Regions from separate parts of the Neobacillus sp. DFD-2R genome, predicted to be linked through region 3. Evidence: riboswitches for the same ligand, from Rfam matches in the RefSeq annotation. Region 3 holds a riboswitch; each other region holds the start of a gene.
What was found. Region 3 has a riboswitch for lysine ahead of AC3ANV_RS06555 (aspartate kinase). Riboswitches for the same ligand answer to the same signal wherever they lie in the genome.
Positions count from the first base shown of each region.

Region 1: another riboswitch for lysine. It lies ahead of AC3ANV_RS10105 (amino acid permease); the one in region 3 lies ahead of AC3ANV_RS06555 (aspartate kinase).
Region 2: another riboswitch for lysine. It lies ahead of dapA (4-hydroxy-tetrahydrodipicolinate synthase); the one in region 3 lies ahead of AC3ANV_RS06555 (aspartate kinase).

Region 1 covers NZ_CM173228.1:2,018,301-2,021,588, forward strand. The annotation lists gene AC3ANV_RS10105 (amino acid permease) at 210-1,676, opposite strand; lysine riboswitch at 1,775-1,964, opposite strand; gene AC3ANV_RS10110 (YitT family protein) at 2,295-3,110, shown strand; gene AC3ANV_RS10115 (DMT family transporter) at 3,279-3,288, shown strand, end outside.
Region 2 covers NZ_CM173228.1:3,429,758-3,433,045, forward strand. The annotation lists gene AC3ANV_RS17195 (hypothetical protein) at 1-8, opposite strand, end outside; gene AC3ANV_RS17200 (D-2-hydroxyacid dehydrogenase) at 254-1,186, opposite strand; lysine riboswitch at 1,352-1,531, shown strand; gene dapA (4-hydroxy-tetrahydrodipicolinate synthase) at 1,661-2,548, shown strand; gene AC3ANV_RS17210 (acyl-CoA thioesterase) at 2,759-3,288, opposite strand, start outside.
Region 3 covers NZ_CM173228.1:1,361,332-1,364,619, forward strand. The annotation lists gene uvrC (excinuclease ABC subunit UvrC) at 1-1,132, shown strand, start outside; lysine riboswitch at 1,200-1,377, shown strand; gene AC3ANV_RS06555 (aspartate kinase) at 1,489-2,709, shown strand; gene AC3ANV_RS06560 (YslB family protein) at 2,815-3,267, opposite strand.

The DNA.
Region 1 (3,288 bases), 660 kb from region 3:
GAATATTTTTTATTTTCAGGGTTAAGAGCTCTGCTTTTGTGGAAATATCTTTAAAGGAGGCGGAATTATCGTAAATCCACACGGAATTAAAGACTAAACTCGCGGGTAAAGATAAAAAATCCGCGGAATTAATAAAATGGATAAAACATTCGAAATTTTCTGAGTTTATGGGATAAAAAAATAGCACGCGCAATTGCGTGCTAGCGTAATTAATTTGATAAATCACATTTCTGTAAAGGAATAACCTTTGTCTTTTTCGTAAATTTATAGACAAGCCATAAAATCAGGAACAATGGTAAACCGATGTAAGAAACTAAAACGCCATTCCAATCGACATGATCTCCCATAAATGCTGAGTAGTTTTGTCCTAAAACAACAAATCCACAGACAGCAAAAGCGAAGATTGGTCCAAATGGGAAGAATTTTGATTTATAAGGTAATAAGTTTAAGTCTTTACCTTGGGCAACATATGCCTTCCGGAAACGGTAATGACAAATGGCAATTCCGAGCCATGCGATAAATCCCGACATTCCGGAAGCGTTTAATAACCATACATAAACAGTGCCATCTCCAAATAAAGAAGCAAGGAATGCGAGCGTACCTACTAACGAAGTGACAATTAATGCATTAACGGGTACACCATTTTTGTTTAATTTACCAAGGAATTTAGGTGCATTGCCTTGACGTGCTAAATCCCACAGCATACGAGTTGAAGCGTACATTCCTGAATTTCCTGCAGATAATACTGCTGTTAAAATGACAGCATTCATAACAGATGCAGCGAAGGCAATTCCTGCCTTTTGAAAAACAAGTGTAAAAGGAGATACACTTACATCACTATTTGCCAAAGAACTGTTTGTATAAGGAATCAAAAGTCCAATTACTAGGATAGCTAATACATAGAATAAAAGAATACGCCAGAATACTTGTTTTACAGCACGAGGAATTGATTTGGACGGGTCATCCGTTTCTCCTGCAGCAACCCCTAAAAGTTCTGTTCCTTGGAAGGAGAAGCCAGCTGCCATAAAGATTCCCAGCATGGACATAAAGCCGCCATGGAATGGTGCATCGCCAATCGTGAAGTTTTTAAAGCCGATTACGTGACCACCCATAATCCCAAAAATCATCAATGCACCAGCAATAACAAAGATAATAACGGTAACTACTTTAATAAGTGAGAACCAGTATTCAGCCTCCCCGAAACCCTTTACAGAAAGATAATTTAATAGAAACATAATGATTAAAAAGACTGCGCTCCATATAAATGAAGGAGTATGCGGAAACCAGAACTTCATAATCATCGTTACCGCAGATAATTCGGCAGCAATTGTAATCGCCCAGTTATACCAGTAATTCCACCCAAGGGCGAAGCCGAGGGAAGGATCTACAAATTTGTTTGCATATGTGCTAAAGCTTCCTGCAACAGGCATATAGGCACCCATTTCGGCAAGGCTGGTCATTAAAAAATAAACCATGACACCAATTACAAGATAGGAAAGAAGGGCACCTCCGGGACCGGCAGAATGGATAGCTCCACCACTGGCAAGAAATAAACCGGTACCAATTGTTCCTCCCAGTGAAATCATTGTAAGGTGACGAGCTTTTAAGCTTCGTTTTAATTCCGTTGCTTCATTTTTAGGTGTATAACTTTCTTTTATTACACGTGCAGTTTGCATTGTCTTGACTCCTTTTATTTATTTTTGGAAGGAGTTTGGAATAAAAAATACCATCGAAGTAGAATCGATGGCATTGTCAATACCCCGCATCATACCTTCCGAAAGATAGCTCAACACGAATGGCTGGCAGGGCCAAACGTGACAGTTCTGTTCCTATTTGGAGACAGCCCCAGCATGCTTTTCCAGAGATGAAAGCACACTTCGGCAGCTTTTCCTTTCTAACGGAGTCAGGGATATCTCTGCATCTCATCCGTTATACTAATAAAAACCGCGACCTCTACCTCATCGGTTTGATGAGGATTTATGATATGAAATTAATATACTCCTAAAGTATAAATACTATTGTAAAATTGTCAATGTATTCTCGTTAAAAATATAACAGAGCAAAATTATATTATAGCATGAATATTGATTTTATGTGTATAAATATTCACTTTAAGAATCAAGTTAATCTTTAGTTTGTATTGAAAAAACGAGTGGGAAATGGGTAAAGAAGCAACAAAATTGTAATTGACAGATAATTTATTATTATTATAAAAAACTTTTAAATTTACATTAGCGATAAGAATCGGTATTATTTTCTAAAAGAAATATGGCAGGTGTGAGGAGGACTTTTCCGTGAGATTTATTGGAATTATTATCGGATCCCTTATCGTTGTAGTGGGATTTAACCTTTTCTTAATCCCCCATGAAGTGTTAAGTAGTGGGCTAAGCGGGATCTCAATGATTTTGGGGATGATTACTCCTCTTAATACAGGGCTGGCAAACTTCCTATTGAACTTTCCGTTATTAATTATCGGATATAAAATGATTGGCAAAAAGTTTGTCTTGAATTCAATCTTTTCTGTATTGATTATATCTTTAGGTCTATATTTAGTTCCTGTCCATGAAATTGCGAAGGATACAATTCTATCTTCGATCTTCGGTGGTGCCTTAACAGGACTGGGGGTAGGGATTGTCTTCCGTTGTTCAGGATCAACTGGCGGATTTGACATCATTGGTATGATTATTGCGAGAAAAAGAGACTTTCCAATCGGTGTTTTGCTTTCGGGTATGAACGCAGTTGTTATCGTAATCAGTGGCTTTTTGTTTAATTGGGATTCGGCGCTTAATACATTAGTTTCCATCTATGTAACCGGAAAAGTTGTGGATACCATATACACTGATCATGCGAAGCTGACAATCATGATTATTACCAATAAGGGTGAGGAAATGAGGAAGCATTTGCTTACCAATTTGTATAGAGGCTTAACAATCATGGATGGTGTTGGCGGTTATTCGAATGATAAACGTAATATTTTAGTTACTGTAATTTCCCGTTATGAACTAAATGAAGTAAAGAACCTCATTTCGGAGGTCGACACAGATGCATTCGTTAATATTACTGAAACGATAGAAGTTATGGGGCTTTTTCATCGACCAAGCCCGAAATAAAAATAACCCCGGAATGGGGTTATTTTTATTTCAGTTAATTATTAAATCGATTTTTTTAGTATCAACAAATAATTCTGAATTCTGATATACTAAAATAATGGATAAAAATCCTATGGCTATAGTAAAAAGGGTTGGAATTGAAACAGAAAAAAGAAGGGAAGGGAATCAATGCGGTCCA
Region 2 (3,288 bases), 2.1 Mb from region 3:
CTAATCAACGTATTTCCTCCTCTCATTAATAAGTGTATAAAGTGTATGATTGGCTTTTGAAAATCAGTACCTCCAATCGAATATATTAGTATGTTTTTTGATTATGGCAAGAATACCCTTTCCATTCAATCATCTTGTTAGGAAGACAAACATGGTTTCTGATAAATAAACTTTATTAAATTCGTTTTGAAAATCCAAAAAGAGCACTCACCAACGAATGAGTACTCTCTTCTTCATTTTTACAAAAAACAATTTAATAGCCTTTTTTTGTATCCACCTTATTATGAAGGGGCTTATTTTCTTCAATGTTTTTCAGTGTTTCGATAAAACATGCAGCACCCTCATTAGGTGTTGTTACAGCAGAAATATGTGGGGTGATATGTATATTTGGATGATTCCAAAATGGATGATTCTCGGGAAGCGGCTCTTGTGAAAATACATCGAGAACGGCAAATCTGACATGATTATCATTTAAAGCATTTAGTAAGGCTTCCTCATCAAGGGATGCACCCCTTCCCACATTAATAAGTCCTGCATTTGATAAATGTGAAAAGAGATTCTCATCGAATAAATTTGCTGTTTGTTCGGTTAATGGCAAGGTATTAATGATGTAATTCATTTCACTTAATCGTGAAAAATGGGAACAAGCCGGCATAACCTCGTGAAAATAATCTTTTTCCTTCCCGCTTAAAGATACACCGTATACTTCTACTCCAAGTCCAGCCAAAATCTTAGCCGTTTTTTGTCCAATCTCACCGGTTCCATAGATCATGACCTTTTGTTCATTCAATAACTTCGGAGTTATGGGCTGCCATTTATTTTGGCGCTTTATTTCATGAAATTGGTCGTGAAACTGTAAATCTTTCAGGATGTAGCTTAAACAATACTCTGCAATTCTTTGTCCAAAGGAACAAATGGTTCTTGTTAGTAAAACAGCTTCCTTCCAGTCTTTTTTAAATAAAAAACGGTCAACGCCCGCACCCAGGGAGTGTACCCATTTTACATGACTATAATCATAATTAGATTTTAAATTGAAAGAAACTAAAGCGTCGGCCCACCCTAAATCAGCCTGGGTAAGCCCATCCTCAGGCTTATAGCGAAAATTTTGACGGAAGTCTTCCTTTTCTATTAAAGTCTTTAGTTCTTTGTACATTGGGCTAACCACTAGGATATTATTTACTATCATTCTTTTCCCACCTCTATTTTATTTTACACGAGTGACTAATTTCTTCATTATATAAAAACCCAAAAAATAAAGTTAGATAAAAGATATCCAAATACCCTTGTATTAAAAGGAATTTCCTGTTATATTACATACAATTAAATATTTTTCTTACTTCAAACCTTTTGAAGTGAGGATAGAGGCGCAAAGACCATTAGTACGCAATGTGAGGATAATGAGATCCATTGACGATTGTGGAAAGGGGAATTTGCCGAAGCTAAAAGATTCTCATTATTCTTGAAGCTGGTTCAGCTATTGAAGAAATACTGAACTGTCATATAGGAAACTATATGGAGGGCTATCTCACGCATGGGAACTTGTTTTTATTGAATGTTTCTACTGCAACAGCGAACCCTCGTTGTTGCTTTTTTGCGTTGATTTTGAACGGCCTTAACCACCACCTCTAATTTTAAAAATCTATTAAAAGGGTGAGAAATTATGAATTTTGGCCAGATTTTAACTGCAATGGTTACGCCATTTGATCAAAATGGCGAGGTTGATTTTAACGCGACGAGAGCTTTAGTCAATTATTTAATTGCTAATGGAACGGATGGATTAGTTATTGCCGGTACCACCGGCGAGTCCCCTACCTTAACAACAGAAGAAAAAGTAGCGTTGTTTAAATTTGTTGTAGAGGTTGTCGATGGTAGAATTCCGGTTATTGCCGGGACTGGATCAAATAACACGAAAGCCTCCATCAGCTTAACAAGTCTTGCTGAGGAAGCAGGAGTGGATGGGATTATGCTCGTCGTTCCATACTACAACAAACCGTCTCAAGAAGGATTATATCAACATTTTAAAGCGATTGCCGAATCAACACGATTACCGGTTATGCTTTACAATATCCCGGGACGAAGCGTTGTTAACATGTCTGTAGAGACCATTGTCCGTCTTTCGAAGATTGACAATATTGTTTCCATAAAAGAAGCAAGCGGTAACTTGGATGCCATGTCAGACATCATTAGCCAAACCCCAAATGACTTTACATTGTACAGTGGTGATGATGGTTTAACTTTACCGGTATTAGCGATCGGCGGAACCGGAATTATTTCCGTTGCTTCCCATATCATTGGGAATGAAATGCAAGAAATGATTAGTAATTTTAAAAACGGCAATCTCCAGGATGCTGCTTCAGCGCATCGCAGACTGCTTCCAATAATGAAAGCATTATTTTCCGCACCAAATCCAACACCTGTAAAAGCAGCATTAAATATGACCGGAATCAATGTTGGCGGTGTCCGCTTACCATTGGTTCCAATAAATGATGCAGAAAAAAAGGCGCTGGAAAGTATTCTTGCAGCTGACAAAACAGAAGTACTTATCTAATTCGATTAAAATTGCTTTTTGTATTCCTTAAGGAATACAAGAAAAAATAGGCTGCATCACTCCAAAATGATTTGGAATGAAGGCAGCCTATTTTTTGCTATCTATAATTCACATTTCGCCAGGTAAGTCAAAAGCACCATGTGTTTTTAAATAGTATTTTGCTCAACTCTGATTAAATTCCTATCAGAAAGTTTCATTGCGGACAGTCCGCTAAACGAATTCCTTTAAAGCATTTTCGTCCCATGGATAATTCGTTGTTAAAAACTCTGCCAGTTCTTTACTTTTTTGTTTTCTTTCTTTACGCATTTTTGCTCGGTCAGGTGCTGTTTCATGTAATTTTTTCTCTTCCGCTGTTTCCGGAATGACTTGTGGAACACGCGCCGGGCGTTTATTTTCATCAAGTGCGACAAATGTTAATAGAGCAGTTGCTGCCACCTTACGTTCACCGCTTTTTAAATTTTCAGCAATAATCTTTACGAACACTTCCATTGATGACGTACCTGTCCATGTTACATAGGAATCAAAATGGACGGAATCAGTTGTTCGAATAGGATGTAAAAAGTCAACAGAATCAGTTGAAGCTGTTACACATTCACTCCGGCTATGGCGTGCAGCAGAAGTTGAAGCAACTTGATCCAGATGATCCATTAACCGGCCGCCAAATAACGTATTATGATTATTAACATCGTTCGGGAATACACGACTTGTTCGTACTACGCGTGATTCTTTGCAAAATTTTG
Region 3 (3,288 bases):
TGAGAGAGCCAAGGATTTTCGCGATAAAATCATCCATATTGAAACAATTATGGAGAAGCAAAAAATAACAATGACGGATTTTACCGATCGAGATGTCTTTGGGTATGCGGTTGATAAAGGGTGGATGTGTGTCCAGGTCTTTTTTGTCCGTCAAGGAAAACTCATTGAAAGAGATGTTTCAACTTTTCCAATTTATAATGAGCCTGAGGAAGAAATTTTAACCTTCTTGGGACAGTTTTATACGAAACCGAATCATTTTAAACCAAAAGAGATCCTTATTCAGGATGAAATTGATTTGAATTTGGCGGAACAGCTTCTTGAGATAAAGGTGCTAAAGCCGCAGCGCGGACAGAAAAAGGACCTCGTTAAAATGGCTATCAAAAATGCGAAGATTGCTTTGAATGAGAAATTTTCGCTGATTGAAAAAGATGAAGAAAGAACAACGAAGGCGATTGAAACGTTAGGAAACCTGCTTGGTATTTATACCCCGCATCGGATCGAGGCATTTGATAATTCCAATATTCAGGGTACGGACCCTGTTTCGGCTATGGTTGTTTTTATTGACGGTAAGGCAAATAAACGGGAATACCGGAAGTATAAAATTAAATCAGTACAGGGGCCCGATGATTATGAATCAATGAGGGAAGTGACGAGAAGAAGGTACTCTCGCGCTTTGAAGGAAAACCTTCCGCTTCCGGATTTAATTATTATTGACGGCGGCAAAGGGCATGTTGAGGCTGTAAGAGATGTTTTGGAGAATGAACTGGGTTTGGACATACCATTATCAGGACTTGTAAAAGATGAAAAACACCGAACATCACAATTGCTTTACGGTAATCCATTGGAAATTGTTCCGCTGGCAAGAAACAGCCAGGAATTTTATTTGCTGCAAAGAATTCAGGATGAAGTCCACCGATTTGCGATTACGTTTCATCGTCAAATTCGCGGGAAAAGTGCTTTTCAATCCCTTCTGGATGATATTCCTGGAATTGGCGAAAAACGAAAAAAATTATTATTAAAACATTTTGGCTCAGTGAAAAAAATGAAGGAAGCAGGTATCGAGGAGTTTACGGCAATTGGAATCCCTGCCAATGTAGCAGAAGAATTAATCAACAAACTTCGTACAGAGTGATTGTCAGAAAAAAATGGCTATGCTATAATGAATGAAAATTTAATTTACTATCACTTTTAAGTGTTAAAGTGAAGGTAGAGGTGCGAGCTTCAAGAGTAAAGGTTCTGAGAAGGATGAGCTTCAATGAAGAACTTTGAAAGGGAATGTTCGCCGAAGTGGAGAGAGTCTCATTTCTTTCTTTGCTGGTCCTGTATTGAATAAATGCCGGATTGTCAGGACGTATGTCTTGGAGAGCTATCTTACATTGTCTGCACAAATTTTTTTTGTGTTATTCAAGCAATGAGATGCCTTCTCATTGCTTTTTTTGTTTTTTAGAGAAAACTAAAGTTTAGCATCAATTGAAAGAAGGGGAAACAATGGGATTAATAGTTCAAAAATTCGGTGGAACTTCCGTTGGAAGTGTTGAAAGAATTTTAAATGTAGCTGAATGTGTAAGGCAAGAAACGGAAAAAGGCAACAATGTTGTTGTCGTCGTTTCAGCGATGGGAAAATCAACAGACCAACTCGTCAATCTGGCAAAAGAAATTTCCCCTCAGCCTAATAAAAGGGAAATGGATATGCTTTTAACGACCGGGGAACAGGTGACAATTGCCTTGTTGTCAATGGCTTTAAATCAAAAAGGATTGGGTGCCGTTTCTTTTACAGGCTGGCAGGCAGGAATCATCACAGAACCAATTCACGGAAATGCCCGAATTACGAAAATAAATACTGAGGCAATTGAGAGTGAGTTATCGGCCGGGAAGGTTGTAATTGTTGCCGGCTTCCAGGGAATCACTGAAAATGGTGAAATTACCACTCTTGGCCGTGGCGGCTCCGACACAACTGCAGTAGCTTTAGCGGCGGCATTAAAAGCAGATAAGTGCGATATCTATACCGATGTGACCGGGGTTTTCACAACAGACCCAAGGTATATCAAAAATGCACGTAAACTATTATCTGTCTCCTATGATGAAATGCTTGAGCTTGCCAATTTGGGTGCAGGGGTGTTACATCCGAGGGCAGTTGAGTTTGCTAAAAATTATAATGTTCGGCTTGAGGTTCGCTCAAGCATGGAGAAAATTGAAGGAACAGTCATTGAGGGGGAAGCAACAATGGAACAAAATTTAGTTGTCCGTGGAGTCGCATTTGAAGAAGAAATTACTAAAGTTACCGTATTAGGCTTAACAAATTCATTAACCAGCCTATCAACAATTTTTACAACATTAGCTCATAATCATATCAACGTAGACATTATCATTCAAAGTACAACAGAAGCAGAAACAGCAAATCTTTCCTTCTCTATTAAAACGGAAGATTTAATGGAAACCTTACGTGTACTTGAAGATAATAAAGAATCATTGAACTATGACCAACTTGATGCCGAAAACAAACTAGCTAAAGTATCTATTGTCGGCTCAGGAATGATCTCCAATCCGGGGGTAGCGGCAAGAATGTTTGAAGTCCTTGCAGCAAACGATATCCAAGTAAAAATGGTCAGCACTTCAGAAATCAAAGTATCAGCCGTCGTCGAAGAAAAAAACATGCTTAAAGCAGTCGAAGCCCTGCATGAAGCGTTCGGACTTTCACAAGGTGCCTGACACCGTTGGTGGACATTTTCGGGAAATGTCCACCTTGGGTGGATAAACAAAAAAAGAAAAGCTTTCATAGGGAGAGTCAATTTTCCTATGAAAGCTTTTATCCTTTTAGATTTGATCTTTTTTATCCCATTTGACGGTGAATTGGACTTTATTGGATTTTTTGACAGGATGTTCAAAGGTTTCGGCAATGACCTCTTTTTGGAGTTCAATTTGTTGGGCTAAAAACCCGGCTTCCAGTTGAAAAAAATGCTCGGCTTTCGATTTTACCCGCGATACTATGAGAGGGCTCATTAGCTCAAATTCCATTTCATCCTTATTTTCACTTTTAATCTCTAATTGGCCCCAAGAGGCTGAGGAGAAAAATTCAATAATTTCATCATAAGTATGCAAAGGATATTTTCTCGCCAGTCGTTTGCCGGCCCAGTACAGGATTTCCGGGGTATCTTTGCCCAGAATCTCAGGCAAAACGGTTTCCCTGATTAATTCATAACCAAAAATTGAAACAGTTCTTGATTCATCTGAATTGATATCACGTTCTATTACAGTACTATCTTTCAAAAGTCTCCCCTCTTTCTATCA